DNA from 4 places in the Streptomyces sp. NPDC052064 genome. Region 3 is predicted to be linked to each of the others. Evidence: riboswitches for the same ligand, from Rfam matches in the RefSeq annotation. Region 3 holds a riboswitch; each other region holds the start of a gene.
What was found. A riboswitch is a leader RNA that binds a small molecule or an ion and turns the genes downstream of it on or off. The one in region 3 is predicted to bind cyclic di-AMP.

Region 1 (7,804 bases), on a different contig from region 3:
AACTCCGGTTCCATGAAGGGGTTGCGCGGTGTCTGTGACGCCGCGCGCAGCGCGCGCCAGCGTTCCCTCTCCCTCTCGCCGAGCTCCCCGGGCCCAGCCACGCGTATGCGCCCACTGTTCAACCCGACCCCCCGATCAAGTCCCCCCTGGACACTTGGAAGGTACCGCCCGAGACGGTCTCGACGGTAGGTAGCGGACCATGTTGTTGCCAACTGGTGCAGAGGCCTTCAACCGGGCAATCGGCGTCCGCCGCGCGATGAAACGAAAGGGCGCGCTGTCCGTATTCTCTGATCATGGCCGCACCCATCGCATATTCACTCATCGCCACCGATCTGGACGGGACGCTGCTGCGCGGCGACGACACCCTGTCCGACCGGTCCCTCGCCGCGCTCACGCGGGTGACGGACGCCGGTGCCCAGCACCTCGTGGTGACGGGCCGGCCGGCGCCGAGAGTGCGACCGCTCCTGGACGACCTCGGCTGTACGGGGCTCGCGGTGTGCGGGCAGGGCGCGCAGGTGTACGACGCCGGCGCGGACCGGCTGCTGTGGTCCGTCACCCTGGACCGGGAGCTGGCCGAGACGGCCCTCGGCAAGATCGAGGCCGAGGTGGGGCAGGTGTACGCCGCGGTCGACCAGGACGGGGTCGAGGGGGTCACGCTCATCGAGCCGGGCTATCTCATGCCGCACCCGACCCTGCCCGCCGTACGGGTCGACCGGCGCGACGACCTGTGGGGCGAGCCCATCAGCAAGGTGCTGCTGCGCCATCCCCACCTGACGGACGACGAGTTGGCGGCGACGGCCCGCTCGGTGGTCGGCTCGCTGGCGACGGTGACGATGTCGGGGCCCGGCACGGTCGAGCTCCAGCCGTGCGGCATCACCAAGGCCACCGGCCTGGCGCTGGCCGCCGAGCACCTGGGACTGCGGCCGGCGGACACCATGGCCTTCGGCGACATGCCCAACGACATCCCGATGTTCGACTGGGCCGCCCACGGCGTCGCCATGGCCAACGCCCATCCCGAACTCAAGGCCGTGGCCGACGAGATCACCCTGTCGAACGAGGACGACGGCATCGCCGTCGTCCTCGAGCGACTGCTGGGCGGGACGGATCAGTACGGGCCGTTGACGTTGTCGATCGAGCCGTAGCGGGCCGCCGCGTAGTTGCAGGCCGCCGTGATGTTGGCGACCGGGTCGTACGGGTCGAAGGAGGTGCCGGGCACGTGGTAGGCGGCGAAGGTCGGGTCGATGACCTGGAGCAGACCCTTGGACGGGGTGCCCTTGGCGGCGTTGGAGTCCCAGTTGTTGATCGCCAGCGGGTTGCCCGACGACTCACGCATGATGTTGCGGTAGATGCCGTCGTACGACCCCGGGATCCCCTTCTGCGCCATGATGTCCAGCGACTCGCGGATCCAGCCGTCGAGGTTGTCGGGATAGGTCTTCGCGGAGGCCTGGGTGGCCTCGGCGACTCCCCCGGCGGGCTTGGCGGCCGGCTTGGCGGGGGCGGACGACTTGGCCGCCGTCTTCTTCACGGCGTTCGCCTTGGCCGACTTCACCTTCAGCTTCAGACCCGGGTGGATCAGCTTCGGGTCGTGGCCGACGGCGGCGCGGTTGTCCTTGTAGAGCTGTTTCCAGCCGCCCGACACGTCGTACTTGTCCGCGATGCGGTAGAGCGTGTCGCCCTTGGTCACGGTGTACGTGAGGGACTTGGCGGGCTGGGCCGCCTGCGGCACGGACTGTGCGGCGGCGGGTGCGCTCTGGCTCGGCTGGGCGGCGCTGGCGTGCGTCGCGCCGAGGAGCGGGAGGGTGAGTGCCGCTCCGCCGGTGCCGACGGCTACGACACGACGGGTGAGCCGGCTGGTTCTGGGGCGACGGTGCTTACCTCGGGCCATGGCGATATTCCTCTCCGGCGCCTGCGAGGTGAGCTGTCGGGTTCGGGCCGGGAGGTGCCCGGCCGCCCACGGCGCTGTGTGCCGTGGGCGGCTTCACCCCGAGCCGTTCCGCTGCGCGGACCGGCGACTTACCTGGGTCCCCCGCTCCTGCCCTGCGTGAGTGAGTCGGTTCGTGTGGGAAGTCCGGGCGGTGGCAGGATTCGGCGTCCGCCGGACAGGCCCGGAACGTATGCGAGAGCACATGTCGGGAACAAGCACCGGAGTCACATATCGCGCCGGTTGACCTTGGTCAGGGGTGTATGGGGCAGTTGATCCTTTGCGGGAGCCAAGACTCAACTGGCGTTCGGCGGAAGGAGGTACGGGCTGGTGTCGGAGTGGGGCGACACAGGGGAAAACGTGATTCAACTCACTGATCACGAGTCCATGGGGCAATGTTCACCAAGGGGAATTCGCTTACTCAATACGGCAAATCGTGTATAGCTCACTACCTCCTGGTAAGTCGATAAATGTCTGTTCTTATGAGCTGATCGAAAACATTGCGGTCGTGATCGGATACCACCCGGCCTGTAACCATGGGCGCTGGTGGTGATCGAAACGTGACCGGATACGCTGACTCGAGTGATAGCAGCGACCTATCGACAAACCGCGTAATCACCGGCAGACACAGCAGACAGGAGACCCCTCGTGACCGACGTCGGGCCGTTCGGGCTGAGCGTGCGGGACCAGGCTCTGGAAGCCGATGTCCAGGCCGGAATGGCGGCTGTCGAGGAAGGCTTGCTCGAGGCCACCAAGAGTGAGGTGCCCTTCATCACGGAGGCCGCCCAGCACCTGGTCCGGGCCGGCGGCAAGCGGTTCCGTCCGCTGCTCGTGATGCTCTCCGCCCAGTTCGGCGACCGGTACGCACCCGGGATCGTGCCGTCGGCCGTCGTCGTGGAGCTGACCCACCTCGCCACGCTGTACCACGACGACGTGATGGACGAGGCCACCGTGCGGCGCGGGGTGGCGAGCGCGAACGCCCGCTGGGGCAACTCCGTCGCGGTCCTCACCGGCGACTTCCTCTTCGCCCGCGCCTCGCACATCCTGGCCGACCTCGGCCCGGAGGCGGTACGGGTGCAGGCCGAGGCGTTCGAACGGCTGGTGACCGGGCAGATCCTGGAGACGGCCGGACCGCAGGACGGCCGCGACCCCGTCGAGCACTACCTGGACGTGCTGGGCGGCAAGACCGGCTCGCTGGTCGCGGTGTCGTGCCGGTTCGGCGCGATGATGTCCGGCGCCGACGAGACGGTCGTGGACGTGCTGACCCAGTACGGCGAGCGGCTCGGCGTCGCCTTCCAGCTCGCGGACGACGTCCTGGACATCGCCTCCGACTCCCATGAGTCCGGCAAGACGCCCGGCACCGACCTGCGCGAGGGCATCCCCACGCTGCCGGTGCTGCGGCTGCGCGAGCGGGCCGCCCGGCTCGGGCTCGCGGACGACATCGCCCTGTGCGAGCTGCTCGAGTCCGACCTCACCGACGACGACCGGCACGCCGAGGCCCTGCGCCTGCTGCGGGCCCACCCGGCCCTGGAACAGGCCCGGCAGGACACGATCCGCTACGCCCAGGACGCCCGCTCGGCGCTGGCGCCGCTGCCCGAGTGCGCCGCGAAGACGGCTCTGGTGGAGCTGTCCGACGCGGTGGTGCACCGGGCCGGGTAGCGCGTCTTTCCCCTACGACCCCTACGGGTTCGGGGGAGGAGCCGCCCCTCGTGTCATACCGCAGCAGTACGTGGAGTTGAGCCCGGGGTCTGACGTATCTCCCTGGCCGATTTGGTCAGATGGACACTACGGAAAACACCACTCCTCACCACTTCGGGTGAGAATGGCGGCTCAGGGACGAGTGCGTGGACGACACGGACAGCCGCCGCCGACCACGGAGGTAGGGCACACATGGCACCGTACGCATCCGACGACAGCACGACCGCCGGGGAGGTCGACGAGCAGCGCTCCGGGCGGCGCAAAGCCGCGCGGTACGTCGTCCCGGTCACGGTGATGGGGGTGGCGGCCGCGACGATCGGCCTGGTCCCCGCACTCGCCGACTCCGGTGACCCCGACCTCCCGAAGATCACCGCCCAGCAGCTCATCGAGAAGATAGCCAGGTCGGACGTCCAGCAGTTGTCCGGCACGGTGAAGATCAGCACGGACCTCGGCCTGCCGGACCTCGGCGGGCTGGAGAGCAGCCTGATGTCCGGCGCCGCGGGCCAGGGCGAGGGCGGCTCCTCCGCCGACCCGACGGCCAAGCTCACGGAACTGGCCTCCGGTACGCACACCCTGCGCGTCGCGGCCGACGGCCCGGACAAGCAGAAGCTGTCGCTGCTGGAGAACGCCGCCGAGTACAGCGTCGTGCACAACGGCAAGGACCTCTGGGGCTACGACAGTAAGTCGAACGAGGTCTACCACGGCACCGCCTCCGACAGCCCGGAGCGCGAGAAGGAGCAGCCGCCGGCCACGCCGAAGGACTTCGCCGAGGAGGCCCTGAAGGCCGTCGACGACACGACCTCCGTGACTGTGGACGGCACCGCCCAGGTCGCCGGCCGGGACGCCTACAAGCTGGTCATCAAGCCGAAGCAGTCCGGCTCGACGGTCGGCGCGGTCACCGTGGCGGTGGACGCGAAGACCGGTATGCCGCTGAAGTTCACGCTGACCCCGGCGAGCGGCGGCGCGGCCGTGGTCGACGCGGGCTTCACCCAGGTCAGCTTCGCCAAGCCGGCCGCGTCGACCTTCGACTTCACCCCGCCCAAGGGTGCGAAGGTCACCGAGGAGAAGGCCTCCGACAAGGCTCACGGCAAGGCCTTCGACAAGGCTCACGGCAAGGCCTTCGACAAGGCTCACGGCAAGGCCTTCGAGAAGGATGAGGCGCGCAAGCACGCCCCGAAGGGCGAGGAGGACCTCGGCAAGGGCCTCGACGGCATGAAGACCATCGGCGAGGGCTGGAACTCCATAGCCACCTTCGACACCGGCGGCGAGGGCATGCCCTCCGGCGAGGCCGGCGGCGACCTCGGCGGCTTCGTGAACTCGCTCGGCGACAAGGTGACCGGCAAGTTCGGCTCGGGCATGGTCTTCTCCACCCGTCTGGTCAACGCCCTGATCACGGACGACGGCAAGGTCTACGTGGGCATGGTGACCAAGGACGCGCTCGTGAAGGCGGCCGACGCCGGGAAGTAAGTCCCGTACCGCCACCGGGATCGAGAGCACCGGGGATCGAGAGCACGGGGCACAGAGAGAACGAGGAAGCCGATGGGCGAACCGTCCGCCGCGGAGCCGGCGCACAGCGATGCGCCGGCCGAGGCCGGGGAACCGGTCATCGCCACCCGCGCGCTCACCAAGCGCTACCGCGGCGGACAACTCGCCGTCGACGGCCTCGACCTGACCGTCCCCGCGGGCAGCGTCTTCGGCTTCCTCGGCCCCAACGGCTCCGGCAAGACCACCACCATCCGCATGCTGATGGGCCTCATCGAGCCCACCTCCGGCACGGCACGGGTGCTCGGGCAGCCCATGCCCCGGGCCACCCGCGCCGTGCTGCCGCACGTCGGCGCCCTCATCGAGGGCCCGGCCCTCTACGGCTTCCTCTCCGGCCGCGACAACCTGATCCGGTACGACTCCGCGGACCCGGCCGCCGATCCGCGCACCCGGAAGGCCCGGGTCGCCGGTGCGCTGGACCGGGTGGGCCTGACGGCCGCCGCGGGCAAGAAGGCCAAGGCGTACTCGCTGGGCATGAAACAGCGCCTGGGCCTCGCGGCCGCGCTGCTCCAGCCGCGCCGGCTGCTCGTGCTCGACGAGCCGACCAACGGTCTCGACCCGCAGGGCATGCGCGAGATCCGCACCCTGATACGGGAGCTGGCCTCGGACGGCACGACCGTTTTCCTCTCCTCCCACCTGCTCGACGAGATCGAGCAGGTCTGCACGCACGCGGCCGTCATGACGCAGGGCCGCCTGATCACCCAGGGCGCGGTCGCCGAGCTGTCCGCCGGGGCGCGCGGCCGACTGGTGGTGACCACGCCGGATCCGGCGGAGGCGGCCCGGGTGCTGAAGGAGCAGGGCGTCGGCGACGTCGTCGTCACGGACGACCGGGTGACCGGCGAACCACCGGACCGCGAGCTCGCCGACGTGAACGCCGCGCTGGTGACGGCCGGTGTGCGCGTACGCGGCTTCACGGTGGAACGGGCCTCGCTGGAGGACGCGTTCGTGGCGCTGACCGGGGAGGGTTTCGATGTCGCGGGCTGAAGTCGTGGAGACCGTACGGCCGGTGAGCCCGCTGTGGACCTTCGGGCTGCTGCGCAGCGAACTCACCACCACCTTCCGGCGCTGGCGCACCCTCGCGCTGCTGGCCGTGCTGGCGGCCGTTCCCGTCCTGGTCGGCATCGCCGTCAAGATGGAGACGAGCGACGGTTCGTCGCCCGGCGGTGGCGGACCGGCCTTCATCTCGCAGATCACCAACAACGGCCTGTTCCTCGTCTTCACCGCGCTGGCCGCCACCCTCCCGTTCTTCCTGCCGATGGCGATCGGTGTCGTCGCGGGCGACGCGATCGCCGGCGAGTCGAACGCCGGCACGCTCCGCTATCTGCTGGTCGCCCCGGCCGGCCGCAGTCGGCTGCTGCTCACCAAGTACGCGACCGTCGTCATCTTCTGCCTGGCCGCCACCCTTGTCGTGGCCGTCTCGGCGCTGACGGTCGGCGCGCTGCTGTTCCCGCTCGGCGACCTGACGACCATCTCCGGCACTCAGATCGGCTTCGCCGAGGGCCTGGGCAGAGCCCTGCTGATCGCCCTGGTCGTCGCCGCGTCACTGATCGGCGTCGCGGCGCTCGGGCTGTTCGTCTCGACGCTGACGGGCAGCGGCATCGCGGCGATGGCGACCACCGTCGGCCTGCTGATCACGGTCCAGATCCTCGACCAGATCCCGCAACTGCACGCCCTCCAGCCGTACTTCTTCTCGCACTACTGGCTGTCCTTCGCCGACCTCATGCGCGAGCCCGTCTACTGGGACGACCTGACCAGGAACCTCGGCCTCCAGGCCCTGTACGCGGTGGTGTTCGGCTCGGCGGCCTGGGCCCGCTTCACGACCAAGGACATCACCGCGTAGCGCTCAGTCCTCGTACACGAACCGGGCCAGTGGCGCCTCCTGCTCGAAGAACGTCTTCGCGCGGGTCAGTGCCTCGGTGTCGTTCAGCACGTCACCCGGCTTGCTGCCGTTGCCGAGCAGTACCCCGCCGAACCGCATCCCCAGGTACGCGGCCGAGTTGTTGAGCGTCCCGACCAGCGGGTCGGCCACCTCCGGCTGACTGTGCGCGAGCGCGGTGACGCCCCACAGGGTGCGGCCGGCCAGGGTCGCCTTGAAGTCTAGGCCGGGGGTGCGCAGCCAGCCCGACCAGTAGTCCAGGTAGCGCTTGGTCTGTGCGGAGACCGAGTACCAGTACAGGGGCGAGGCGATCACGATGTCCGTCGCCGCGAGGGTGGCGTCGAGCAGCAGGGCCACGTTGCCCTCGGTCGGGCGGACGTGGTCGCTGTCGTGCCGCAGGTCCTCGAAGTCGGGCACCGGATGCTCGGCGAGGTCGATCCACTGCTGTTCGACGTCCGGAGGCAGTTGCTCGGCGGCCCGGCGGGCCAGCAGCTCGGTGTTGCCGTCGGCACGGGCGCTGCCCAGGACGAAGAGGTAGCGACGGGTCATGGGTGTCCCCTCAGAAGGTAGGCGCACATCAATTGCACGCGCATGCATCATATGCGTGTGCATTCAAATCCGCCAGGGTCACCCGTCCCCCGCCAAGGCCGCCCGTCAGCTCCCGATCCGCACCTCCGCCTCCCGTGCCACGGCCAGCAGCAGCGCCTCCCGGCCGTGCGGGGCCACGAGTTGCAGCCCGGCCGGGCAGCCGTCACCGCCGAAGCCCG
Region 2 (7,804 bases), on a different contig from region 3:
TGTGGTTCGGCGTGCCCGGTTCCGTCGAAGCCCGTCGCCGTCGCCGCGCCGGCGAGGGCGATCGTGGCGGCCGTACGGGCCTTGCTGCCACCGATCGAGCGCTGTCGGGGCTTGCGGTGCGCTGCCAACTGGAGGCCACGTCCTTTCCTCGACCGCCGGTGAGTGCGTACGGCCGCCAGGGGAGCGGACAGCGGCCTGCGCGCGTCCGGCGACGGCCCGCACAGGGGAAGCGGACCGCCGCCGGACCTTCTCGGCGGTGGTGCCCGACTGCCGCCCCTGGCCCGGGCGGCGGTGGGGAGCCGGTCACCTGGTGGAGGACGCTAAACCCCGGGGTGGCGGGCCGGTGGCAGGTGCGCGGAACTGTTCCGAGAGGACCGGTGGTGACCGTATGCGACCGTGATCCCGCCTCGGCGTCGTCGGCTCCACTCAGCGTGATGACCGATGCGTCGAATCGTGGGCGCATGACGGTGATCGGGTGCTATGGGGCGCATATATGCATCCGTGGGCCGGTGTCGGCGGCCCGGGAGCCCCTGATTAGGCTCCGGCCTCATGGACGTACTCATCCACCTCTTCGTCGGCCTCCACATCATCGGCATCGCATCCCTCCTGGGCGGTTTCCTCACCCAGATGAAGGCGATGGGCGAGGGCACCGCCCGCTACACCCCCGCGATGCTGCACGGCGCGCTGACGATGCTGGTCACCGGTGTGATCCTGGTCGGCCTCAACCAGGCCGACGACCAGTCCGTGAACAACATCAAGATCGGCGTCAAGCTGGCCCTGCTGATCGTGATCCTCGGCCTGGTCTACGTGAAAAGGGACGACGCGAAGGTGGACAAGGGCCTGTTCGGCCTGGTCGGGGCACTGACCACGGCGAACGTCTTCATCGCCGTGCTCTGGACCTGACCCGGCCGGGCATGACGTAGGCCCGGGCCGAGGCGACCGCCCAGGCGGTGCCCCCGAGCCACGCGGCCACCGCGACCCACAGCAGGGCCTCCCCGAGGCCGTCGAGCCAGGAGACGTCGAGGACGGCGGCGACGGCCAGTGCCGCCGCCGCCGTCTTGGCCCAGGTGAACACGGTCGCCCAGCGGCGGATGTCGGTGCGGGGCCGGGGCCGTAGGAACTCGGCGGTGAGCAGGACGGCGCAGCAGGCCAGGGCGAGCACGAGCAGCACGACGGTCGCGTGGCGCAGGACACCGCGGTCGTCGTCGTTCCACAGGTACAGGCGTGCGCTGTCGGAGCTGATCAGCCGCGCCCCGGCCAGCGCCGAGAGGGCCGGCGCCCCGCCCGCGAGCCAGTGGTCGCCGCACCCCTCGGCCACCTGCCGCACATCGAAACGGGCCAGGGCGAGCACGTACAGCACGAGCCCGAGCCAGAAGAGCACCAGCGCCGCGTGCGAGAGCCAGGCCGCCGACTCGGCCGCGGCGAGCGTGGCGCCGAGCACGGCGAGCCCCTGCGTGGCCATGCAGCGCGCGAACACCGTCCCGGGCCTGCGTCGCTCCCCGTCCTGCGCGGGGAGGACGAGCGGCACGGGCCAGAGCAGTACGGCCAGTACCAGCAGTGCCGCGGCCAGAGACTGCGAGCCGGCCGCCGAGAAGCCGGTACCGAGGACGGCCGTCGCCGCCACCGTGGTGAGGGCGGTCGTCGCCACGGTGTCCAGAAGGCCCGGCACCCCCGCGTACGCCCGCCACCTGCCGCCGGCCGGCAGCAGCCGCAGGGTGAAGTCCGCGGCGAGCATCAGCCAGGCCGCGCAGGCCAGGCCGAGGGCGACGCGGGAGAGGACGTCGTACCCCGCCAGATCCAGACCGACCGCCAGGGTGCCGGTCGCCAGCACGGCGGCACTCGCGGACGGCGCGCGCTGCGCCCACCAGGCGGTGGAGGGGGAGGGGCCGGACATGGGGCCGATGCTAGGAGGCGCCGCGCGCGTTACCGGCGGGGCACGCGCGCGGGCGCCTCAAAAACGCGCGAGCGCCCTCACGCGCGCGTGCCCTCAGTGCCGTACGGGCCCTCAGGCCGGCCGCACCACGCTGTGGATCGACGACTCGCCGTCGTAGTAGATCGACTCCTCGCGCACGTAGGTGCCGGGCTTCGGGGCGTGGATCATCATGCCGTTGCCGATGTAAATGCCGACGTGGGTGATGTCGTCGTAGAAGAAGATCAGGTCACCGGGCTGGGCGGCGGCCAGGGAGACCGTGGTGCCGGCGTTGACCTGGTCGTAGGTCGTGCGTGGCAGGGTGACGCCCGCGGCCTTCCACGCGGCCTGGGTGAGGCCGGAGCAGTCGTAGGAGCCGGGGCCGACGGCGCCCCAGACGTACGGCTTGCCGATCTGGGCGCGGGCGAAGGCGAGCGCCTTCTCGGCCTTGGTGGCGTACGAGGAGTCGGCCGGGGCCGTCGAGGAGGAGGACGAACCCGACGACGAGGACGAACCGCTCTGCTGCTGCTGGGCGGCCTCCTCCTGCGCCTTCTGCTGCGCGGCCTGCTGCCGGGCCAGCTCGGCGGCCTTGCGGGCGGCCTCCTGCTGCTTCTCCCTCTCGATCGCCGCGAGCCGCGCCTTCTCCTCGGCGGTCAGCTTCGACAGCAGTTCACGCGCGTCGGCGAGCTTCCTCTGGACGGTCGCCTTGGCCGTCTTCAGGTCGCCCTGCGTATCGGTGAGCGTCTCGAGGCTCTCGGTGGCCTCCTGACGCTTCTTCATCGTCTCGGACTGCTGGGTGACGTAGTTGTCGACCGCGACCTTCTGGCGGCCGGTCATCCGGTCCATCAGCTGGGTCTGGTCGAAGTAGTCCTGCGGGGTGTCCGCGAGCAGGAACGTCGCCGTGTCCGGGGCGGAGGCGCCGGTGCGGTACTGGGCGGCGGCGAAGGAACCAAGTTCCTCCCGGGCCTCGTTGAGCTTCTGGGTGCGCTTGGCGACGTCGTCGAGGAGGGTGTCGACGCGCTTGCGCTGCTTGGTGGTCTTCTCCTTGGCCGAGTTGTACTTGTCGGTCGCCGACTCGGCCTGGCGGTACAGGTCGTCGACCTTCTTCTCGACTTCCTCGAGACTCGGCTTGTCGTCGGCCTCGGGGGCGGCGTTGGCCGACTGGGACAGCAGGGCCACGGATGTGAGGGCCGCCGTTGCGAGGGCGGGGGTCCGTATGCCTGCGACGCGCGTACCCGCGGGACGCGACTTGCGGTGCGACGCCAAGGGAGGCGACTCCTTCCATGCTCCGCCTACCGGGTTAGCTGTCGGGTTCGGGCGGGTACTTCGGAAGGGTTGCCCTACGGCCATCTCCGTGAAGGAGGCGGGCCGATTCACCCCAAAGTTCTCGGTTGGGTCCCCGGCTCCGGCTGCCGCTGCGGCACACCGGACTCGGCGGAGGCCGCGCGGCCCGGCGACGTTCGCCGGTGGGGGTCGTGCGGCCTGCCCGCACGGTAGCCAACTCGTGTGGCCCTTGTGAAGGTTGATGGGTGATATGCCCGATACATTTTCGTGACCTTATCCCAGAGCGTCGCCGATAGTGATCGATCTCGGGGGGTTGGTCACGAGTCGTCCATGAATGTGACGGCCGTAGCAACCTGTGATCATGTGGCGATGCAGGGTGACGAGGGGGTCCGTTCGGTGATGTTCTCAGGGCGGCGGCGGGCTGTCAGTGGGGCGCCCTAGACTCGGAGAGCGATGAGCAGCCTCTTTGACGACAGCTTCCTGGCGGACCTCCAGGCCCAGCGGGGCCCCGCGGACGAGCCCCCGCCGCCACCCGAGGACGATCACGTACCGGAGCCGGTTCCGGACGATCTGTTCGGCGGGAAGTTCGACGTGCCCCCGGACCGGGACGCCTACTACCGCGACGGCGCCCCGCGCCCGGTGGTGGACACCGCCGCCCTCCTGGAGGGGCTGAACGACAACCAGCGCGCCGCCGTCGTCCATTCCGGTTCCCCGCTGCTCATCGTGGCAGGCGCCGGGTCCGGCAAGACCCGCGTGCTCACGCACCGCATCGCCCACCTGCTCGCCGAGCGGGGCGCGCACCCGGGCCAGATCCTCGCGATCACCTTCACCAACAAGGCCGCGGGTGAGATGAAGGAGCGCGTCGAGCAGCTCGTCGGCCCGCGGGCGAACGCGATGTGGGTGATGACCTTCCACAGCGCGTGCGTGCGCATCCTGCGGCGCGAGAGCAAGAAGCTCGGCTTCACGTCCTCCTTCTCGATCTACGACGCCGCCGACTCCAAGCGCCTGATGGCCCTGGTCTGCCGCGACCTGGACCTCGACCCCAAGCGCTTCCCGCCGAAGTCCTTCAGCGCCAAGATCAGCAACCTGAAGAACGAGCTGATCGACGAGGAGGACTTCGCCGCCCAGGCCTCCGACGGCTTCGAGAAGACCCTCGCCCAGGCCTACGCGATGTACCAGTCGCGGCTGCGCGAGGCGAACGCCCTCGACTTCGACGACCTGATCATGACGACGGTCAACCTGCTGCGCGCCTTCCCGGACGTCGCCGAGCACTACCGCCGCCGCTTCCGCCATGTGCTGGTGGACGAGTACCAGGACACCAACCACGCCCAGTACGCCCTCGTCCGGGAGCTCGTCGGCACCTTTGAGCACCCCGTCGACGTACCGCCGGGCCCGGACGACGTCCCGCCCGCCGAGCTGTGCGTGGTGGGTGACGCGGACCAGTCGATCTACGCCTTCCGCGGCGCGACCATCCGCAACATCCTCCAGTTCGAGGAGGACTACCCGGACGCGACGACGATCCTGCTGGAGCAGAACTACCGCTCCACCCAGACGATCCTCAGCGCGGCCAACGCGGTCATCGAGCGCAACGAGTCCCGCCGCCCCAAGAACCTGTGGACCAACGCGGGCACGGGCGCCCAGATCACCGGCTACGTCGCCGACACCGAGCACGACGAGGCGCAGTTCGTCGCCGACGAGATAGACCGGCTCACGGACGCCGGCGAGGCGAAGGCCGGTGACGTCGCCGTCTTCTACCGCACCAACGCCCAGTCCCGTGTCTTCGAAGAGATCTTCATCCGCGTCGGCCTGCCCTACAAGGTCGTCGGCGGCGTCCGCTTCTACGAGCGCAAGGAGGTCCGGGACGTCCTGGCCTACCTGCGCGTGCTGGCCAACCCGGAGGACTCGGTGCCGCTGCGCCGGATCCTCAACGTCCCCAAGCGGGGCATCGGCGACCGCGCCGAGGCGATGATCGACGCCCTCGCCCAGCGCGAGAAGATCAGCTTCCCGCAGGCACTGAAGCGCGTGGACGAGGCATACGGCATGGCCGCGCGCTCCACGAACGCCGTCAAGCGGTTCAACACACTGATGGAGGACCTCCGTACGATCGTCGAGTCCGGCGCCGGACCGGCCACCGTGCTGGAGGCCGTCCTGGAACGCACCGGGTACCTCGCCGAGCTGCAGGCTTCCACCGACCCGCAGGACGAGACCCGGATCGAGAACCTCCAGGAACTCGCCGCCGTCGCCATGGAGTTCGAGCAGGAGCGCGGCGAGGACACGGTGACACCAGGGGCTGCCGCCCCGGGGGGCACGCTGTCCGACTTCCTCGAACAGGTCGCGCTGGTCGCCGACTCCGACCAGATCCCCGACGAGGAAGACGGCGACGGCGTCATCACGCTGATGACCCTGCACACCGCCAAGGGCCTGGAGTTCCCCGTCGTCTTCCTGACCGGCATGGAGGACGGCGTCTTCCCGCACATGCGCGCCCTCGGCCAGACCAAGGAGCTGGAGGAGGAGCGGCGCCTGGCGTACGTCGGCATCACGCGCGCGCGGGAGCGGCTGTATCTGACGCGGTCCACGCTGCGCAGCGCCTGGGGCCAGCCGTCGTACAACCCGCCCTCACGGTTCCTGGAGGAGATCCCGCCGGCGTACCTGGAGTGGAAGCGGACGGGGGCGACCGCGCCCGCGTCCTCCGGGCCGGTCTCCGGGGTGGCGGCCTCGCTGTCGTCGTCCCGCTCGCGTTCGTCGGCGTCGGGCGCGTCCGGTTTTTCCACGCGCCGGACCTCCGAGAAGCCGGTCGTGGGGCTGGCGGTCGGGGACCGGGTCACGCACGACCAGTTCGGGCTCGGGACCGTCGTGGCGGTCAAGGGCACGGGCGCGAACGCCGAGGCGACGATCGACTTCGGGGACACCAAGCCGAAGCGGCTGCTGCTGCGGTACGCGCCGGTGGAGAAGCTGTAGCCGTATGAGACCAGCCCCCGTTCGCCGAACGGGCGGGGGCTGCCCGGACGTTACGTCGGGTCGATGCCGTGGCTGCGCAGCCACGGGAGCGGGTCGATCGCCGAGCCGCCGGCCGGGCGCACCTCGAAGTGCAGGTGCGGGCCCGTCGAGTTGCCGGAGTTTCCGGAGCGCGCGATCGGATCGCCGGCCTTCACGGTCGTACCGGAGGGGACCGTGTAGGTGGAGAGGTGGCAGTACCACGTCTCCGTGCCGTCCTTCGCGGTCAGGATCAGCATGTTGCCGTACGCGCTGTTCCACTGGGTGCGGACGGTGCCGTCGGTCGCGGCCATCACGGTCGTGCCGTACGAGACGGGGAAGTCGATGCCGCTGTGCAGGGACATCCAGTTGATGCCGGACTGGCCGTAGGTGGCGCTGAGCCCGTGCCGCGCGACCGGCAGGGCGAACTTGGGGCGGAGCCTCTCCTTGCGGGCCGCCTCCTCCGCCGCCCGCTTGCGCTCGGCCGCCTGCTGGGCCTTGAGGTCGATGCGCTCCTGCGTACGGCTGGCCCGGTCGGCGAAGTCGTCGGCGCCGGCGGCGAGGCTCTGGAGCTGCGTGTCCAGCTTGTTGTTGGCGGCGGCCGGTTTCACCGGCTGCGCGTCCGCCGCGGTCGTCTGCGCCTCCACGGCGCCGTCGTCGGTGAGGCTGCCGACGGAGGCGGCGGCGATCCCCGCGACGCCCATCACACACGCCGAGGGCACCGCGATGGTCAGCAGCGCCGAGCGCTTGGGGGGCGTACGGCGGCGGGAACGGGATCCGGCGCGCGAGGCCGCCCGTGAGGCGGCGCGCGTGCCGACCTCTTCCTGGTCGTCCAGGAGCGGGGTGACGGTGGGCAGTTCGCCGGTGGGGGCCGGCTCGCCGCCGTCCGAGGCGGGGTCGTGGTAGGCGGCCCCGGCGGCTTCGTCGTAGGCGACCTGCTCGAACGTCGCGGTCTCGTGCTGCTCGAAGGTTTCGCCGTGCTGCTCGTACGCCTCGGGGGCCGGTGTGGCGGCGCCGTCGGTGTTCCACTGCGTGGCGTCGTAGGCACCGGTGTCGAAGGCCTGCGTGCCCCATTCCCACTGCTGGGTCTGGTCGGCCGGATTGCCGGACTGGTCGGGCTGGAGCCAGGCGCCGGCGTCCCACTGCCCGGTGGCGTCCGGGGAGGTGGCCTGCGGCGGGATGACCGAGAGCGGCTGTTGCCCGGTCGTCCAGGTCGTCGTGTCGTAGACGCCGGTGTCGTAGGAGGCGTGGTGCTGGGCCGCGTACGCGTCGTAATGCGGGTTCTCGTGTGTGCCGGTGGGCCAGTGGCCGGTGTCGTACCTGCCCGTGTCGTGGCCGCTGCCCGGCATGTCGCCGAAGAGGGGATCGGTGGCGAAGGTCGCGGTGGTGTGGCCGGTGGCGGCGAAACCGGCGCCGTCGGTGCCCGTAGTGTCAAATCCAGTGGCGGCGTGGTCGCCGTACGTGGTGAAGTCGCCGTACTGGGCTTCCTGGGTGCCGTACGACGCGTAGTGCGCCGAGTCGGCGTCGGAAGCCGGAGCCGGGGTCATGGTCCCCGACGGGTGACGGTCGTCCACCAACTTCTCTTTCGCCTCGACAACAGGGGCTGCCAGAGCAGTGCGGCGACTGTACCCGGCGGTA
Region 3 (7,804 bases):
GGCGGGCAGGGCGCGGTGGACATGGATGCCGTAGTGGCCGAGCAGGTCGCAGGTCTCTTCCGTGCCGAGCGTGAGTCCCTGGCCGCGTGCGAGGAGCCCGCCGATGAGCGTGGCGGCGCCCTTCTCGTCGATGTCCTCGTACTCGGGCACCCTGCCGGGGTCGGCGGCGTCGCGCCGCCACTGCGCGTAGGCGACGGCCTGTGCGAGGGCGCGGACGGCCCGTTCGGCGGCGGGGTAGGCCGGGATGAGGTGGGAGTCCTCAGAGGGTTCTCCGGGGGGCGTCGGGCGAGGGGCGACCTGAGGGCTGTCGGGGTGGGCTTGTGGCTGATTGTCCGCCTCGGCCTGCGGTGCCGTGCTCGCCGCCGCCGACAGGGCCTCTGCCAGGCCGCCCAGCTCCACGTGCACCACCAGGACCGGCTTGGCCGGGGCGGCGGCCGCCGCGGAGCGCAGCGCGTCGGCGAGGGCCGCGTCCGCGACCGAGCCCTCCCCCACCGCCGGTATGGCGGTGACGACCACCGCGTCGCATCGGTCGTCGGCCAGCGCCCGAGACAGGGCCGTGTGGAAGTCCGCGGCGGAGGCCGCCGTGGTCAGGTCCTGCGGAGGGTGCGGCCGCAGCCCCTCGGCGAGACACGCGTCGTACGTCAGCAGGCCGAGCGACTCGGAGTTGCCGAGGATCGCCACCCGGGGCCCGGCCGGCAGCGGCTGGCGGGCGAGGAGCAGCCCGGCGTCAACGAGCTCGGTGATGGTGTCGACCCGGATGACACCGGCCTGTCGCAGCAGCGCGGAGACGGTCGCGTGCGGCAGCCGGGTCGCCTGTACGGCATGCCCCTGGGGGGCCGCTCCGTGCCGGGCCCCCTGGACCACGACCAGCGGCTTCGCGGCGGCGGTCCGGCGGGCGAGGCGGGTGAACTTGCGGGGGTTGCCGATGGACTCCAGGTACATGAGGACGACGTCGGTGTCGGGGTCCTCGTACCAGTACTGGAGGACGTCGTTGCCGGAGACGTCGGCCCGGTTGCCGGAGGAGACGAAGGTGGAGACGCCGGTCACGCCCGTGACACCGCTGCCGCGCCGGTGCAGCCGGGACAGCAGGGCGATGCCGATGGCGCCGGACTGGGCGAACAGGCCGATCCGGCCCGGGCGCGGCGTCTCGGGGGCGAGGGAGGCGTTGAGCCGTACCCGCGGGGAGGTGTTGATGATGCCGAAGGCGTTCGGCCCGATGATCCGCATGCCGTACGTGCGCGCGTGCCGCACGAGGGCGCGCTGGCGTTCGCGCCCCTCGGTGCCGCTCTCGGCGTATCCGGCGGAGACCACGACCAGCCCCTGCACGCCGTGTTCACCGCACTCGGCGACGACCTCGGGGACGTGTTCGGCCGGCACGGCGACGACCGCGAGGTCGACCGGGCCGTCGATGTCCCGCACCGAGCGGTGGGCGGGCACCCTGTCGAGTTCCTTCTGCCCCTCGGGAAGTGCCCTGTTCACGGCATAGAGGCGGCCGGTGTACCCGGCGTCGCGGATGTTGCCGAGGACGCTGCGGCCCACGCCGCCCGGTGTGCGTCCCGCGCCGATGACGGCGACCGAGCCGGGCGCGAGCAGCCGCTGCACGGACCGCGCCTCGGCACGGTGCTCGCGCGCGTACTGCACGGCGAGGGAGCGGTCGGTGGGTTCGAGGTCGAACTCCAGACGGACGACGCCGTCCTCGAAGCTGCGCTTCTGGGTGTACCCGGCGTCCGTGAACACCTTGATCATCTTGTTGTTGGCGGGCAGCACCTCGGCGGCGAAACGGCGGATGCCGCGCTCGCGGGCGACGGCGGCGATGTGTTCGAGGAGAGCGGAGGCGACGCCCCGGCCCTGGTGGGCGTCCTGCACCAGGAAGGCGACCTCGGCCTCGTCGGCAGGTGCGGACGCGGGCGTTCCGTCCGCGCCGATCCGGTCGTAGCGTACGGTGGCGATGAACTCGCCGCCCACCGTGGCCGCGAGTCCCACCCGGTCCACAAAGTCGTGGTGCGTGAAGCGGTGGACGTCCTTGGCGGACAGGCGAGGGTACGGCGCGAAGAAGCGGTAGTACTTCGACTCGTCGGAGACCTGCTCGTAGAAGCTGACCAGGCGCTCGGCGTCATCAACGGTGATGGGCCGGATGCGCGCGGTGCCACCGTCGCGCAGCACCACGTCGGCTTCCCAGTGGGCGGGATACTCGTGCCGGTCCGGCGAGGTCTGCATGGGCCCCAGAGTACGGCTAGCGTCCGACAGCGGCGCGAGGCAGTCTGTGGAGGTCGTCAGTCGGGTCGAGGCCGCGATCCGACGGCACCCCGGGGCGGGACATCAGGACCGCTCCGGCGCAGCTTCACGATATGGGAAACTGGTCTAGACAACCCTGAAAACCGAAGGGCAGCAACACATGGCTGAGCGCCGCGTCAACGTCGGCTGGGCCGAGGGCCTCCACGCCCGCCCCGCCTCCATCTTCGTCCGAGCCGCCACGGCCGCAGGCGTCCCGGTGACGATCGCCAAGGCAGACGGCAACCCCGTCAACGCGGCCTCCATGCTGGCCGTCCTCGGCCTCGGTGCCCAGGGCGGCGAGGAGATCGTCCTCGCCTCCGACGCCGAGGGTGCGGACGCCGCCCTGGACCGGCTGGCGAAGCTGGTCTCGGAGGGTCTCGAGGAACTGCCCGAGACCGTCTGAGCATTCTTTCGCGCCTGATCCGGAGCGCTCTGTTCCGGTGCACCCTGAAGGGCTCGTCCGAATTCATCGGGCGAGCCCTTCGCCATTTCCGGTCGCGGGTCGTTGATTTCCCGTTCTCGGGCAGCAGAAATAATCCCCCGCGAATTACCTGCTCTTTGTATACGGCTCCCGTGTTAATGCCGCAGGCTCGCCGTGTTTACGGGATGTTGCGAGTTCCTCACACGCTCGGCCCGCTCCCCGGCGGAGCCGAAACGCAACCGGTGCGCGGCCGTCGCGCGCTCGGCGTGCAGCGCCGTGACCGCCCGCGCGCGCTCGCTGTCACCGCGCGCCACCGCGTCCACGATCGCGCCGTGCTCGGTCCAGGACTCCACGGGACCGGCCGGCGCGTCGACGGTGTACATCCAGGCGATCTTGTGGCGGAGCTGGGTGAGCATCGAGGTCAGCGCGGGGCTGCCGGAGGCCTGCGCGAGCGTCTCGTGGAACCAGCCGCCCAGGGAGCGCAGGTCGTCGCTGTTGCCCCGGCGAGCGCGCTCCTGGCCGAGCCTGACCAGGCCGCGCAGGACCTTCAGATGGGCCTCGGTGCGGCGCTGGGCGGCGCGGGCGGCGCCGAGCGGCTCCAGCAGCATCCGCATCTCCAGCAGGTCGGCGGCCTCCTGCTCGGTGGGTTCGGCGACGCACGCGCCCGCGTGTCGCCGGGTCACCACGAAGCCCTCGGCCTCCAGGGTGCGCAGGGCCTCCCGGACGGGGACGCGCGAGACACCGTAGCGGCGGGCGAGGAGTTCCTCGGTCAGCCGGCTGCCGCGCTCGTAGACACCCGCGACGATGTCGTCCCGGATGGCCGTGCACACCGAGTGCGCGGGAATACGCATGACCGACCTCCGTTTAATCCCCGTGAAACGTCGACGAGTGACGCGTGTTCCGTGACTCTATTGCAATGAGCCGGAATTTCCGACGGCGGACCGGAATCCATGGATATTTTTTGGACAGTCGGGCGTCACAAACGCCGAAAGCCCCGGCTCGGGGAGCCGGGGCCTCGGGAAGCGGTGTGCTACGCCGTCAGACGCTCACGCCGTGCGAGCGGAGGTAGGCGACGGGGTCGATGTCGGAGCCGTACTCCTGGCTCGTACGGGCCTCGAAGTGCAGGTGCGCGCCGGTGACGTTGCCGGTCGCCCCGGACAGGCCGATCTGCTGGCCGGGGGTGACCTGCTGGCCCACCGAGACGCTGATGGACGACAGGTGGCCGTACTGGGTGTAGGTGCCGTCGTTCATCTTGATGACGATCTGGTTGCCGTAGGAACCGCCCCAGCCGGCCTCGACGACCGTGCCCCTGCCGACCGCGTGGACGGAGGTGCCGCTGGCGGCGTGGAAGTCGACGCCGGTGTGGCTGCCGGAGGACCACAGGCCGCTGCTGGCCTGGTAGCCGGTGGAGACGTACGAGCCGGAGATCGGGGGCACGAAGGTGTTGAGGCGCTTGCGCTCGGCCTCGCGGGCGGCACGCTCCTTGGCCTCGCGGGCCTTCTCGGCTGCCTCCTTGGCCTCCTTGGCCGCCTCGGCGGCCCGCTTGCGGGCGGCCTCCTCGGCCTTCTTCTTGGCGGCGGCCTCCTCGGCCGCCTGCTGCTGAGCGGCGGCCTGGGCGTCGATCTGCTGGGCCACGGTGTCGCCCATGGTGACGACGGGGGTGAGACCGGTCTGCTCGGCGGCGGGTTCGGCGGCGAAGGCCGGGGCGGCCACGGTGCCGATGACGCCGGTGGTGGCGAGGGCCGCGACGCCCGCCGCGCGGGCTGTGCCGCGCTGCATACGGCTGGGACGACGGTGCTTCCCGGTGGCGCGGGTGAACGCCATGGAGTGGCTGGTCCTTTCCTTCCTTCTCGCCTACCGGGTTAGCTGACGGGTTCGGAGCAGGAAGGTCTCCTACGGACCCCCTCGCGGCTCGCGCGGGCGTCCGATTCACCCCAGGGACTGCGTTGGGTCCCCGGCTCCCCTGGCTCGCGCCGTACGGGGACTCGGCGATGACTGTCCGGTGCCGCGGGTGCGGCGCACTGCCTGACGAACAGCCCGGACGAACCTAAGCGGGGCCACTTTCAATTCCCAAACGGATCCCGGTTTTTGTAGCGCATCCCACAGGGCAGACAGGCAACCTCCGCACTAATTCGGGCATAAAGGAGCCCTGGTGCCTTAGAAGACAACCAGGGCCCCTGCGCGCGCGTGCGCCTACTCGGCGGCGACGACCGAGACTTCGCCGATGCCCAGGGCCTCGACCGGGCCCTTGATCTGCGTCGCGTCACCGACGAGGACGGTCACCAGACGGTCCATCGGGAAGGCGCTGACGGCCGCCGCGGTGGCCTCCACGGTGCCGGTCGCGGCGAGCTGCCGGTACAGCGTGGCCTGGTAGTCGTCCGGCAGGTGCTGCTCGACCTGGTCGGCCAGTGTGCTCGCGACGGCCGCCGCCGTCTCGTACTTCAGCGGCGCCACGCCGACCAGGTTCTGCACGGCGACGTCCCGCTCGGCGTCGGTCAGCCCCTCGGCGGCGAGGGTGCGCAGCACCGTCCAGAGGTCCTGGAGGGCGGGGCCGGTGTTGGGCGTGTCCACCGAGCCGCTGATGGCGAGCATCGCGGCACCGGTCCCGTCCGGGGCGGACCTGAGGACCTGGCCGAACGACCGCACCCCGTAGGTGTAGCCCTTCTCCTCGCGCAGCACACGGTCCAGGCGGGAGGTGAGGGTGCCCCCGAGGCAGTACGTGCCGAGCACCTGCGCGGGCCACACACGGTCGTGCCGGTCCGGGCCGATACGGCCGATCAGCAGCTGCGTCTGGACGGCACCGGGGCGGTCCACGATGACGACCCGGCCCGTGTCGTCGGCGGTCACCGGCGGTACCGGGCGCGGCTCGGCCGCGGAGCCGGTCCAGGCGCCCAGCGTGTCGCCGAGCAGGGCGTCGAGGTCGATGCCGGTGAGGTCGCCGACGACCACGGCGGTGGCCGTGGCGGGCCTGACGTGCTTCTCGTAGTAGGCGCGTACGGCCGCGGAGTCGATCGCGGCGACCGTCTCCTCGGTGCCCTGGCGGGGCCGCGACATGCGCGAGCCCGCCGGGAACAGCTCCTTGGAGAGCTCCTTGGCGGCACGGCGGCCGGGGTTGGCCAGCTCGTGCGGGATCTCGTCGAGGCGGTTGCGGACCAGCCGCTCGACCTCGCTGTCCGCGAACGCGGGTGCCCGGAGCGCGTCGGCGATCAGGCCGAGCCCCTTGGCGAGCCGGGAGGCCGGCACCTCCAGGCTGAGCCGGACGCCGGGGTGGTCGGCGTGTGCGTCGAGGGTGGCGCCGGCACGCTCCAGCTCGGCGGCGAAGTCCTCGGCGGAGTGCTTGTCGGTGCCCTCGGAGAAGGCCCGGGCCATGATCGTGGCCACGCCGTCGAGGCCGGCCGGCTCGGCGTCCAGGGGTGCGTCCAGCAGCACCTCCACGGCGACGACCTGCTGGCCGGGGCGGTGGCAGCGCAGCACCGTCAGCCCGTTGCCGAGCGTGCCGCGCTCGGGGGCCGGGAAGGCCCACGGCTTGGCCTCGCCCGCCTGCGGCCGGGGGTGGAAGTCCATCGTGGCGAGCTCGGTCACTTGGCCGCCTCCTCGTTCTCGTTCATGGCCGCGGCTGCGGTGTCCTCGGTGGTGTCGGCGCCGGCCTCGTCGGCGACGGGCTCGTAGACGAGCACCGCGCGGTTGTCGGGCCGCAGGCGGGCCTTGGCGACCTCCTGGACCTCCTCGGCCGTCACCTCGAGCACGCGCTGCACGGCGGTCAGGGCGAGCTGCGGGTCGCCGAAGAGAACGGCGTACCGGCACAGCTCGTCGGCGCGGCCCGCGACCGTGCCGAGCCGGTCCAGCCACTCGCGCTCCAACTGGGCCTGGGCGCGCTCCATCTCCTCGGCCGTGGGGCCCTCCTCGGCGAACCGGGCGAGCTCCTCGTCGATGGCGGACTCGATGACCGGGACCTCCACGTCACCGGAGGTCTTCACGTCCAGCCACCCCAGGGAGGGCGCCCCGGCGAGCCGCAGCAGGCCGAAGCCGGCCGCCACGGCCGTACGGTCGCGCCGTACGAGGCGGTTGTACAGGCGGGAGGACTCGCCGCCGCCGAGGACGGTGAGGGCCAGGTCGGCCGCGTCGCACGCGCGCGTGCCGTCGTGCGGCAGCCGGTAGGCGGCCATCAGGGCGCGCGCCGGGACCTCCTCCTCGACGACCTCGCGCAGCTGCTCGCCGATGATCTCCTGCAGCGTGCCGTCCCGGGGCGCGGGCTTGCCGTCGTGGCCGGGGATGGAGCCGAAGTACTTCTCGATCCAGGCCAGGGTCTGCTCCGGGTCGATGTCGCCGACCACGGAGAGCACGGCGTTGTTCGGCGCGTAGTAAGTGCGGAAGAACGCGCGGGCGTCCTCCAGGGTGGCCGCGTCCAGGTCGGCCATCGAGCCGATCGGGGTGTGGTGGTAGGGGTGGCCCTCCGGGTAGGCGAGGGCGGTCAGCTTCTCGAAGGCGGTGCCGTAGGGAACGTTGTCGTAGCGCTGCCGGCGCTCGTTCTTGACGACGTCCCGCTGGTTCTCCATCGACTCGTCGTCGAGCGCGGCCAGCAGGGAGCCCATGCGGTCGGCCTCCAGCCAGAGGGCGAGCTCCAGCTGGTGGGCGGGCATGGTCTCGAAGTAGTTGGTCCGCTCGAAGCTGGTGGTGCCGTTCAGCGAGCCGCCCGCGCCCTGGACGAGCTCGAAGTGGCCGTTGCCCTTCACCTGGGCGGAACCCTGGAACATCAGGTGCTCGAAAAGGTGAGCCAGGCCGGTACGCCCCTTGACTTCGTGGCGCGAACCGACGTCGTACCAGAGGCACACCGCCGCGACCGGGGTCAGGTGGTCCTCGGAGAGCACCACGCGCAGGCCGTTGGCCAGGCGGTGCTCGGTCGCTGTCAGGCCCCCGGAGCCTGCCTGGGCGGTGGCCGTGTGACCCATGGGCATGTACGTCCCTTCGATCGCGGCGCGGTCGTTCAAACCGCGGTTTTCCTGGCGAGTCCTGCCACTGTATGCAAGTCTGCGGGGCCCTGGTGAAGTTCCCGGGGGGCGTACGCGGAGAGCGAGAGGGGGAAGCGGCCCGGGGCGGTGTGCGGTGGCG
Region 4 (7,804 bases), on a different contig from region 3:
GTCGATGGACCGGGTGCTGGTCCACTCGGCGAGCTTCGGGTCCAACGCGCAGGCCATGGCGGCGGGCCTGGCGGTGCTGGCGGTGATGGAGAACGAGCAGATCGTCGCAGGTGTCCGCACCACCGGCGAACGGCTCAGATCCCGGCTCGCGGCGCTGACGGACAAGTACGAGATGCTCGCCGACGTCCGCGGCCGGGGCCTGATGATCGGCATCGAGTTCGGCCGGCCGAAGGCGCTGAAGCTGCGCAGCCGCTGGGCCATGCTCCAGGCCGCGCGCAAGGGACTGTTCGCCCAGATGGTCGTCGTACCGCTGCTCCGGAAGCACCGGATCCTCACCCAGGTCTCCGGCGACCACCTGGAGGTGATCAAGCTGATCCCACCGCTGATCATCGGCGAGCGGGAGGTGGACCGGTTCGTCGACGCCTTCACGGCCGTGATGGACGACGCGCACGACGGCGGGCTGGTCTGGGACTTCGGGAAGACGCTGGTCAAGCAGGCGCTGGCCAACCGGTAGGCGTTTTGCCTCTGAGGCAAGGAATTTGCCGCGGGGGCAAGGCTCCGGCTGAATGGAGGCATGAGCTCCTCCGAGACCGAGCGGTCCTCCGGGGCTGCCCCGTCGGCTGACCAGGCGGCCGGTGCGCTGCCAGCCGTCGCACCGCAGCTGCGTGCACTGCGGCGCCGGGCCTCCCTGACCCTGGAAGCCGCGGCCCGCGCCGCCGGGCTGTCGCCCGCCCACCTCTCCCGGCTGGAGACCGGGCAGCGTCAGCCCTCCCTGCCGATGCTGCTCGCGCTCGCCCGCATCTACGGTACGACGGTCTCCGAGCTGCTCGGTGAGACGGTCGCCGACCGGGACGCCGTCATCCGCGCCGCCGACATGGAACCGACCGCGGCGGGGGGCTGGACGTACTGGCAGGCCGGCGCCCCCGGGCGCGGGATGCAGGCCCTGCGCGTCCACGTCCCCCATGGCTCTCAGGGCGACATCGTGCGCGTCCACCCCGGCGAGGAGTGGCTCCACGTGCTCCGGGGACGGCTGCGGCTGAGCCTCGGCGACACCACGCACCAGCTCGCGCCCGGCGACAGCGCCCACTTCGACTCGCTGACCCCGCACCGGATCGCCGCCCAGGACCCGGACGGCGTCGAGCTGCTCTTCGTCCACACCCTCCTGCAGAGCCCCACAGCCGCCCTGTGCCTCGGTCCCACCCCTGGAGACATGCCATGAAGGACATGGAGGAGAAGTTCCCCCGCGCCCTGTGGGTGCGGCTGTTCATCTACCTCGTGGTGGGGCACGTCTTCGCCGCTTTCGTGTACTTCCTGTTCGAGGCAGGGGCACGCTAGCCGCGTTCCTCAGTCGAGCAGTCGCTCGCGCAGCAGCTCCCGGGTCTCCGGGGTGAGCCCGAGCCCCTTCTCCAGATAGGCGTCGACGCCGCCCCAGGTCTCCTCGATGGTGTCGAAGGCCGCCGTCAGGTACTCGGCGCGCGCGTCGAACAGGGGGCTGAGCAGCTCCATGACCTCGGGGGAGTAGGCCGAGGCGGCGGAGCTGCTGCGGTGCACCTTGTAGCGGCGGTGCTTGGCGTTGGACTTCAGGTAGTCGTCGAGGATCGCCTCGCGCTCGACACCCAGGGCGAGCAGCGTCACCGCGATGGACAGGCCCGCGCGGTCCTTGCCCGCCGCGCAGTGCATCAGGGCGGGGACGCTGTCCTCGGCGAGCGCACGCAGCACCTGGGAGTGCTCGGCCGTGCGGTGCCGGATGATCGTGCGGTACGAGGCGATCATCCGGTCCGCCGCCTTGCCGTCCGAGAGGATCGCGCGCAGCTGGTCCAGGTCGCCGTCGCGGACCATCCGCCAGAACTCGGCGCCGTCGGCCGGGTCGCTCAGCGGCAGGTTCACATTGCGCACGCCCGGCAGCTCGACGTCGGGCCCTTCGAGCTTCTGGTCGGCCGCGTTGCGGAAGTCGAAGATCGTGTGCAGGCCCAGGGTGGTCAGGAAGGCGGCGTCCTCCCCGGTCGCATGGGCGAGGTGGCCGCTGCGGAACAGCATCCCCTGCCGCACCCGCCGTCCGTCCACGGTCGGCAGTCCGCCCACATCCCGGAAGTTGCGCACTCCGGCCAGCTCGGGCTCGGTCGACGGGACCTGCTGTGTCACGAGGGCTCCTCCCCTTCGGCGCCGCCGGCGCGGCTCGTCGACGGGCATCACCCGACGATACGACATGCCCTGCCTGGGGCAATGAGTTGTCCACAGGCGTTGCCCGGAGCACCCGGAGCCCTCGATGATGTTGGGGCCTGGTCGCGCCTGGTCGGGCTTGTACGAATCTGTGAGGGCTTGATGCTGGACATCTCCGAAGACGGTCGTACGTGGGTGCTCTCGGGTCCGGCCAGTAGTTACGCCGTCCATGTCACCGACCGCGACGAGCTGCTGCACCTGCACTGGGGCCCCCGGATCGGCCTCGCCGACGCCGAGGCCCTCGCCGTCCGGCCGCTGCCGGACTACTGGCCTTTCGAATCCCCGCTCGACGGGCGCGAGGAGTATCCGGTCGAGGGCGGCCCCCGTTTCGTCCGGCCCGCCCTGTCCGTCCGCACCGCGGAGCGGCGCGGCACCGAGTGGACCTACGCCGGGCACGACGCCGAGGCCGACGAGCTGCGGCTGCGCTTCCGCGACGGTGACCTGACCATCACGCTGCACTACCGGATGCGCTCCTCGACGGACGTCGTCGAGCGCTGGGTGACCCTGGACAACCACGGACCCGCCGTCGAGGTGCTGCGCGCCGACTCCGCCACCTGGACCCTGCCCGACCGCGACACCTGGCGGCTGTCCCAGCTGCACGGCCGCTGGGGCGCCGAGTCCCGGCTGGAGCGCTCCGTCCTCACCCACGGCGAGAAGGTCATCGGCAGCCGCCGCGGCCACACCGGTCACCAGCACCTGCCGTGGGTCGCGCTCGACACCGACGCGACCGAGGAGAGCGGGGAGGTCTACGGTTGCGCCCTGGGCTGGTCCGGGTCCTGGCGGATCGCCGTGGCCCAACTCCCGGACGCGCGCGTGCAGATCACCGGCGGGGCGGGGTACGACGACTCGGGCCTGCTGATGCTCGGCACGGGGGAGTCGTACACGACCCCCGTCTTCGCCGGGCTCTGGAGCGACGGTGGCTTCGGCGGGGCGAGCCGCGCCTGGCACGCCTACCAGCGGGCGTACGTGATCCCGGACGCCGACCAGGACCGGCCGGTGCTGTTCAACTCCTGGGAGGCCACCGAGTTCGACATCTCGGAGGAGCAGCAGCGGGCGCTCGCCGAGCGGGCCGCCGCCATGGGCGTCGAGCTGTTCGTGGTCGACGACGGCTGGTTCGGGGCGCGCACCAGCGACCGGGCCGGGCTCGGCGACTGGACCCCGAACCCCGACCGCTTCCCGGGCGGCCTCAAGCCGCTCGCCGACCACGTGCACGGCCTCGGCATGCGGTTCGGGATCTGGGTCGAGCCGGAGATGGTCAACCCGGACAGCGACCTGTACCGCGCGCATCCGGAATGGGTGCAGTATCAACCGGGACGAAAGCGTACAGAGTTCCGCAATCAGCTCGTACTGAACCTGGCTCGCGAGGATGTCCAGGAGTACCTCTGGGAGCGGCTCGACGGTCTCCTCTCCAGCGCCCCGATCGACTACGTCAAGTGGGACTTCAACCGCTGCTTCACCGACGCCGGCTGGCCGGACGACCCCTACCCGCAGCGGCTGTGGGTCGACCACGTCCACGGCCTGTACGCCCTGCTGGACCGGCTGCGGGTCGCCCATCCCGGGGTGGCCTTCGAGTCCTGCTCGGGCGGCGGCGGCCGGATCGATCTCGGCGCGCTGAGCCGCACGGACCAGGTGTGGACCTCGGACAACACCGACCCGCTCGACCGGCTCGCCATCCAGTACGGCTTCAGTCAGATCCATCCGGCACGGGTCATGGCCGCCTGGGTCACCGACAGTCCGAACGCCATGCTCAACCAGCGGGCCAGTTCCCTGCGGTTCCGGTTCGTCAGTGCCATGGCCGGGGTGCTCGGGGTCGGTGGCGACCTCACGAAGTGGACGGAGGCGGAGCTCGCCGAGGCGCGGGACTGGGTGGAGCTCTACAAGGAGATCCGGCCTGTGGTGCAGCGCGGCGACCTGTACCGGCTGCGTCCGCCGGAGGGCGGCCTGAGCGCCGTGCAGTACGCCCTCGGCGACGAGGTTGTCGTCCTCGCCTGGCTCCAGGCGCAGCGCTACGGCGAGCCCGTTCCGGCGCTCCGGCTGCGGGGCCTCGACCCCACGGCATCGTACGAATGCCTCGAAACGGGCGAAGTTCACCGGGGTGCCGTGCTGCTCCATCACGGGCTGCGGGTCGGCCTGCGCGGAGATCTGGACGCCACCGTCGTCCGGCTTAAGCGTAAGTAGCCGTTCTGCCCGAATAGGGAGCGCTTTGGTTATTTCGACATAACGTGCCCCGATCGTAAAGGAAACGAGGTCGGGGTGCGTGAGCATCGTCATATTCGTGACGATGTGTTGTTGCCATGTGCACGTAATTTTGGTGCTGTTCAGGGGCATTGAGGAAAGCGGGAGATCGGAAATCCACGCTCCGTGACGGAAAATGTGCCGATGCGTCAAGAAAAACGCTGTCACAGGCAACCGCAAGCTTGTCCCTTTGCGTCTTGGTCGCTTACGTTCCACACCAATCCGGACGGACGCCTAATCCTGCCGCCGCCCGGAGCCCCACACACTGACCCGACGTACGGCAGGAGCGGGGGACCCACAGGTAAGACGCCTGTTCCGGTTCCCGGAACGGCTTGGGGTTAAGCCGCGCCTCGGCGCGGCCGGGCATCTCCAGCCCGCACCCGACAGCTCACCTCGCAGGCGACGGAGAGGAATTCGCCATGCCCGCGAAGGGTAAGCACCGCCGCCCGAAGACCCAGCGTTTCACCCGCTCCATCGCCGTCGCCGGAACCGGCGGGGCGGCTCTCGCCCTTCCGCTCATGGGGGCCGCCGGTGCCCACGCCGCCACCCCGCAGTCGGCTCCGGAAAAGGCCGTCCAGTCCGCTCCGGTCGCCGAGAAGGAGGCCGCCGAGAAGGCCACGGGCGCCCGCACGTACACCGTGCAGGCCGGTGACTATCTCGCGAAGATCGCCGACGATCAGAACGTCAGCGGCGGCTGGAAGAAGCTCTACTCGGACAACCGGGACGCCGTCGGCGACGACCCGTCGCTGATCCACCCGGGCCTGAAGCTGTCGATCGGCAAGAAGGCGGCGGGCGAGTCCAAGTCTTCGTCCCCGTCCTCGTCGAAGTCCTCGGCCCTCAAGCCGTCGAAGCCCTCGGCTTCCAAGTCCTCGGCTTCGAAGTCGTCCGCCTCCGGGTCGTCCTCGAAGCCGGCTGCCGCCAAGCCGGCCGCCGCGACCTCCAGCGGCTACAGCCTCCCGGTGGACGGCGCCACCGTCGGCACCCCGTACCGCATGTCCGGCAGCATGTGGTCCAGCGGCTACCACACCGGTGTCGACTTCGTCGTCCCGACCGGCACCTCGCTCAAGGCCGTCGGCGCGGGCACGGTCGTCTCCGCGGGCTGGGGCGGCGCGTACGGCAACCAGGTCGTCATCAAGCTGAACGACGGCAACTACGCGCAGTACGCCCACCTGTCCTCGCTCTCCGTCTCGGCCGGCCAGACCGTGAGCGCCGGACAGCAGATCGGCCTCTCCGGTGCCACCGGCAACGTGACCGGACCGCACCTGCACTTCGAGATCCGCACCACGCCGGACTACGGCTCGGACGTGGACCCGGTCGCCTACCTGCGCTCGCACGGCATCTCCGTCGGCTGACCGACCGCACGACCACCTGCCTGACACGCGACCGTTGGCCGGACCCCGATCCCCGGGTCCGGCCTTCGGTGTGTGCGCACCTTCCGGTCATCCCAAGGGATCGACAGCGGGCGGCAGTTGGGAGACAGTGATCCCGTCCGGAGCGCAAGCGCTTTCTAGAGCCTTCCAGGCGGATCCCCCAAGGAGACGTGTCCCGTGCCGACCACTCGCAGAGCGTTCGCAGCCCTGTCCGCCGGAGCCGCCCTGACGGCCCTCGTTCCGACGGGCGCCGCGTACGCCGCGCCCCGGCACCGCCGCCTCGTCGCCCACGACGACTTCTGCCACGGCCTCGCCCAGTGGGCGACCGAACTCCAGGGCGGCGGCACCGTCACCGCCTCTCGCGGCGTTCTGGAGATCGACGTGCCGAGCGGGGCGACCGTGTGGTTCAGGCGGCGGCTCGAAGGCCCTTACGTCCTCGAGTACACCGCCACGCCTGTCTCCGAGGGCGGGGTCAACGACCGGGTCTCGGATCTCAACAACTTCTGGAACGCGACCGACGTGCGCTCCCCGGGCGACCTCTTCGCCACGCCGCGGGGTGGGGCGCTGGAGGAGTACGACCACCTGACGACGTACTACTCCGGTTACGGCGCCAACTACAACACCACGACCCGGCTGCGGCGGTACGTCGGCGAGCCCGGCGTCCGGCCCTTGATCTACGACTACACCGAGCCGCTGCTGGTCCCCAACGAGCCCAATCGGGTCCGGATCGTCTCCGACGGCTCGACGGTCAGGTGGTGGAACAACGGGCGCCTCGTCTTCGACTACGCAGACCCGCGGCCGTACACCGGCGGGCACTTCGCCTTCCGGACCGTGTGGAGCCACTTCCGGATCACGGGCTTCCGGGTATGGCGACTGACTCCCCAACATCGCTGACGGGTGACGTATTCCGGAGTTGGCGAACACTTTGGGAGTGGCTTATCTCACCGCCCGTCAACCCCTGCCTACGGTCGCGTAGGTCACATTGGAGGGTGAATCATGAGCGGCTGTGGCAGACGATTCGAAGAGTGACAGCAGAGCAGTGATCGGGTCGTACGTGGCGGTGGGGGACAGCTTCACCGAGGGCGTCGGTGATCCCGGCCCCGACGGGGCGTTCGTCGGCTGGGCCGACCGGTTCGCCGTCCTGCTCGCCGACCGCCGGCCCGAAGGCGACTTCCAGTACACCAACCTCGCCGTGCGCGGGAAGCTCCTCGACCAGATCGTGGCGGACCAGGTTCCGCGGGCCGCCGAAATGGCCCCGGACCTCGTCTCGTTCTGCGCCGGGGGCAACGACATCCTCCGGCCCGGTACCGACCCGGACGAGGTGGCCGAGCGTTTCGAGCGGGCCCTTGTGCGGCTCACCGCCGTGGCCGGCACGGTGATGGTGACGACCGGGTTCGACACCCGTGGGATGCCCGTGCTCAAGCACCTGCGGGGCAAGATCGCGACGTACAACGGGCATGTCCGGGCCATCGCCGACCGGTACGGCTGCCCGGTGCTCGACCTGTGGTCCCTGCGCAGTGTCCAGGACCGCAGGGCATGGGACGCCGACCGGCTGCACCTGTCGCCCGAGGGGCACACGCGGGTGGCGCTCCGTGCGGGGCAGGTGCTCGGGCTGGAGGTTCCGGCCGACCCGGAGCAACCGTGGCCACCGCTGCCGGCGCGGGGGCCGCTTGAGGTTCGGCGGGACAATGTGCACTGGGCGCGGGAGTTTCTGGTGCCGTGGATCGGACGGCGGCTGCGTGGGGAGTCGTCGGGGGATCACGTGACGGCCAAGGGGGCTCTGTCGCCGGAGGACATCAGGATGCGGATCGCTTCGGTGGCGTAGGGGGACGGGTGCGGGTGCCTGCGGCGGCCTGCGGGGGTGCGGTGCGGGCGCCTGCGGCGGCCTGCGCGGGTGCCGTGCGGGTGCCTGCGGCGGCCTGCGCGGGTGCGGTGGGGTGCGCGTAGCGCCTTCGCGGTGGTGGTGGGTCGGGGCCGCG

Region 1: linked by a shared signal. The riboswitch ahead of ACZ6TU_RS03520 (transglycosylase SLT domain-containing protein) and the one ahead of ACZ6TU_RS34690 (M23 family metallopeptidase) in region 3 are both predicted to bind cyclic di-AMP.
Region 2: linked by a shared signal. The riboswitch ahead of ACZ6TU_RS02500 (C40 family peptidase) and the one ahead of ACZ6TU_RS34690 (M23 family metallopeptidase) in region 3 are both predicted to bind cyclic di-AMP.
Region 4: linked by a shared signal. The riboswitch ahead of ACZ6TU_RS18685 (M23 family metallopeptidase) and the one ahead of ACZ6TU_RS34690 (M23 family metallopeptidase) in region 3 are both predicted to bind cyclic di-AMP.

Annotation. Positions count from the first base shown of each region.
Region 1 covers NZ_JBVJJE010000001.1:732,718-740,521, reverse strand. The annotation lists gene ACZ6TU_RS03530 (GNAT family N-acetyltransferase) at 1-107, opposite strand, end outside; gene ACZ6TU_RS03525 (HAD family hydrolase) at 294-1,142, shown strand; gene ACZ6TU_RS03520 (transglycosylase SLT domain-containing protein) at 1,106-1,885, opposite strand; cyclic di-AMP (ydaO/yuaA leader) riboswitch at 1,889-2,066, opposite strand; gene ACZ6TU_RS03515 (polyprenyl synthetase family protein) at 2,570-3,580, shown strand; gene ACZ6TU_RS03510 (LolA family protein) at 3,812-5,086, shown strand; gene ACZ6TU_RS03505 (ABC transporter ATP-binding protein) at 5,159-6,145, shown strand; gene ACZ6TU_RS03500 (ABC transporter permease) at 6,132-7,001, shown strand; gene ACZ6TU_RS03495 (flavodoxin family protein) at 7,005-7,586, opposite strand; gene ACZ6TU_RS03490 (amidase) at 7,692-7,804, opposite strand, start outside.
Region 2 covers NZ_JBVJJE010000001.1:536,032-543,835, reverse strand. The annotation lists gene ACZ6TU_RS02515 (C40 family peptidase) at 1-128, opposite strand, end outside; gene ACZ6TU_RS02510 (hypothetical protein) at 550-903, shown strand; gene ACZ6TU_RS02505 (SLAC1 family transporter) at 881-1,894, opposite strand; gene ACZ6TU_RS02500 (C40 family peptidase) at 2,006-3,175, opposite strand; cyclic di-AMP (ydaO/yuaA leader) riboswitch at 3,184-3,356, opposite strand; gene pcrA (DNA helicase PcrA) at 3,647-6,151, shown strand; gene ACZ6TU_RS02490 (M23 family metallopeptidase) at 6,202-7,804, opposite strand, start outside.
Region 3 covers NZ_JBVJJE010000016.1:30,878-38,681, forward strand. The annotation lists gene ACZ6TU_RS34675 (bifunctional acetate--CoA ligase family protein/GNAT family N-acetyltransferase) at 1-2,217, opposite strand, end outside; gene ACZ6TU_RS34680 (HPr family phosphocarrier protein) at 2,396-2,677, shown strand; gene ACZ6TU_RS34685 (GntR family transcriptional regulator) at 2,851-3,546, opposite strand; gene ACZ6TU_RS34690 (M23 family metallopeptidase) at 3,734-4,519, opposite strand; cyclic di-AMP (ydaO/yuaA leader) riboswitch at 4,533-4,696, opposite strand; gene ACZ6TU_RS34695 (M16 family metallopeptidase) at 4,889-6,277, opposite strand; gene ACZ6TU_RS34700 (M16 family metallopeptidase) at 6,274-7,650, opposite strand.
Region 4 covers NZ_JBVJJE010000006.1:339,122-346,925, reverse strand. The annotation lists gene ACZ6TU_RS18710 (aspartate aminotransferase family protein) at 1-514, shown strand, start outside; gene ACZ6TU_RS18705 (helix-turn-helix domain-containing protein) at 575-1,219, shown strand; gene ACZ6TU_RS18700 (DUF6126 family protein) at 1,216-1,335, shown strand; gene ACZ6TU_RS18695 (tyrosine-protein phosphatase) at 1,345-2,142, opposite strand; gene ACZ6TU_RS18690 (alpha-galactosidase) at 2,323-4,398, shown strand; cyclic di-AMP (ydaO/yuaA leader) riboswitch at 4,716-4,870, shown strand; gene ACZ6TU_RS18685 (M23 family metallopeptidase) at 4,875-5,807, shown strand; gene ACZ6TU_RS18680 (DUF6250 domain-containing protein) at 6,003-6,719, shown strand; gene ACZ6TU_RS18675 (SGNH/GDSL hydrolase family protein) at 6,865-7,650, shown strand.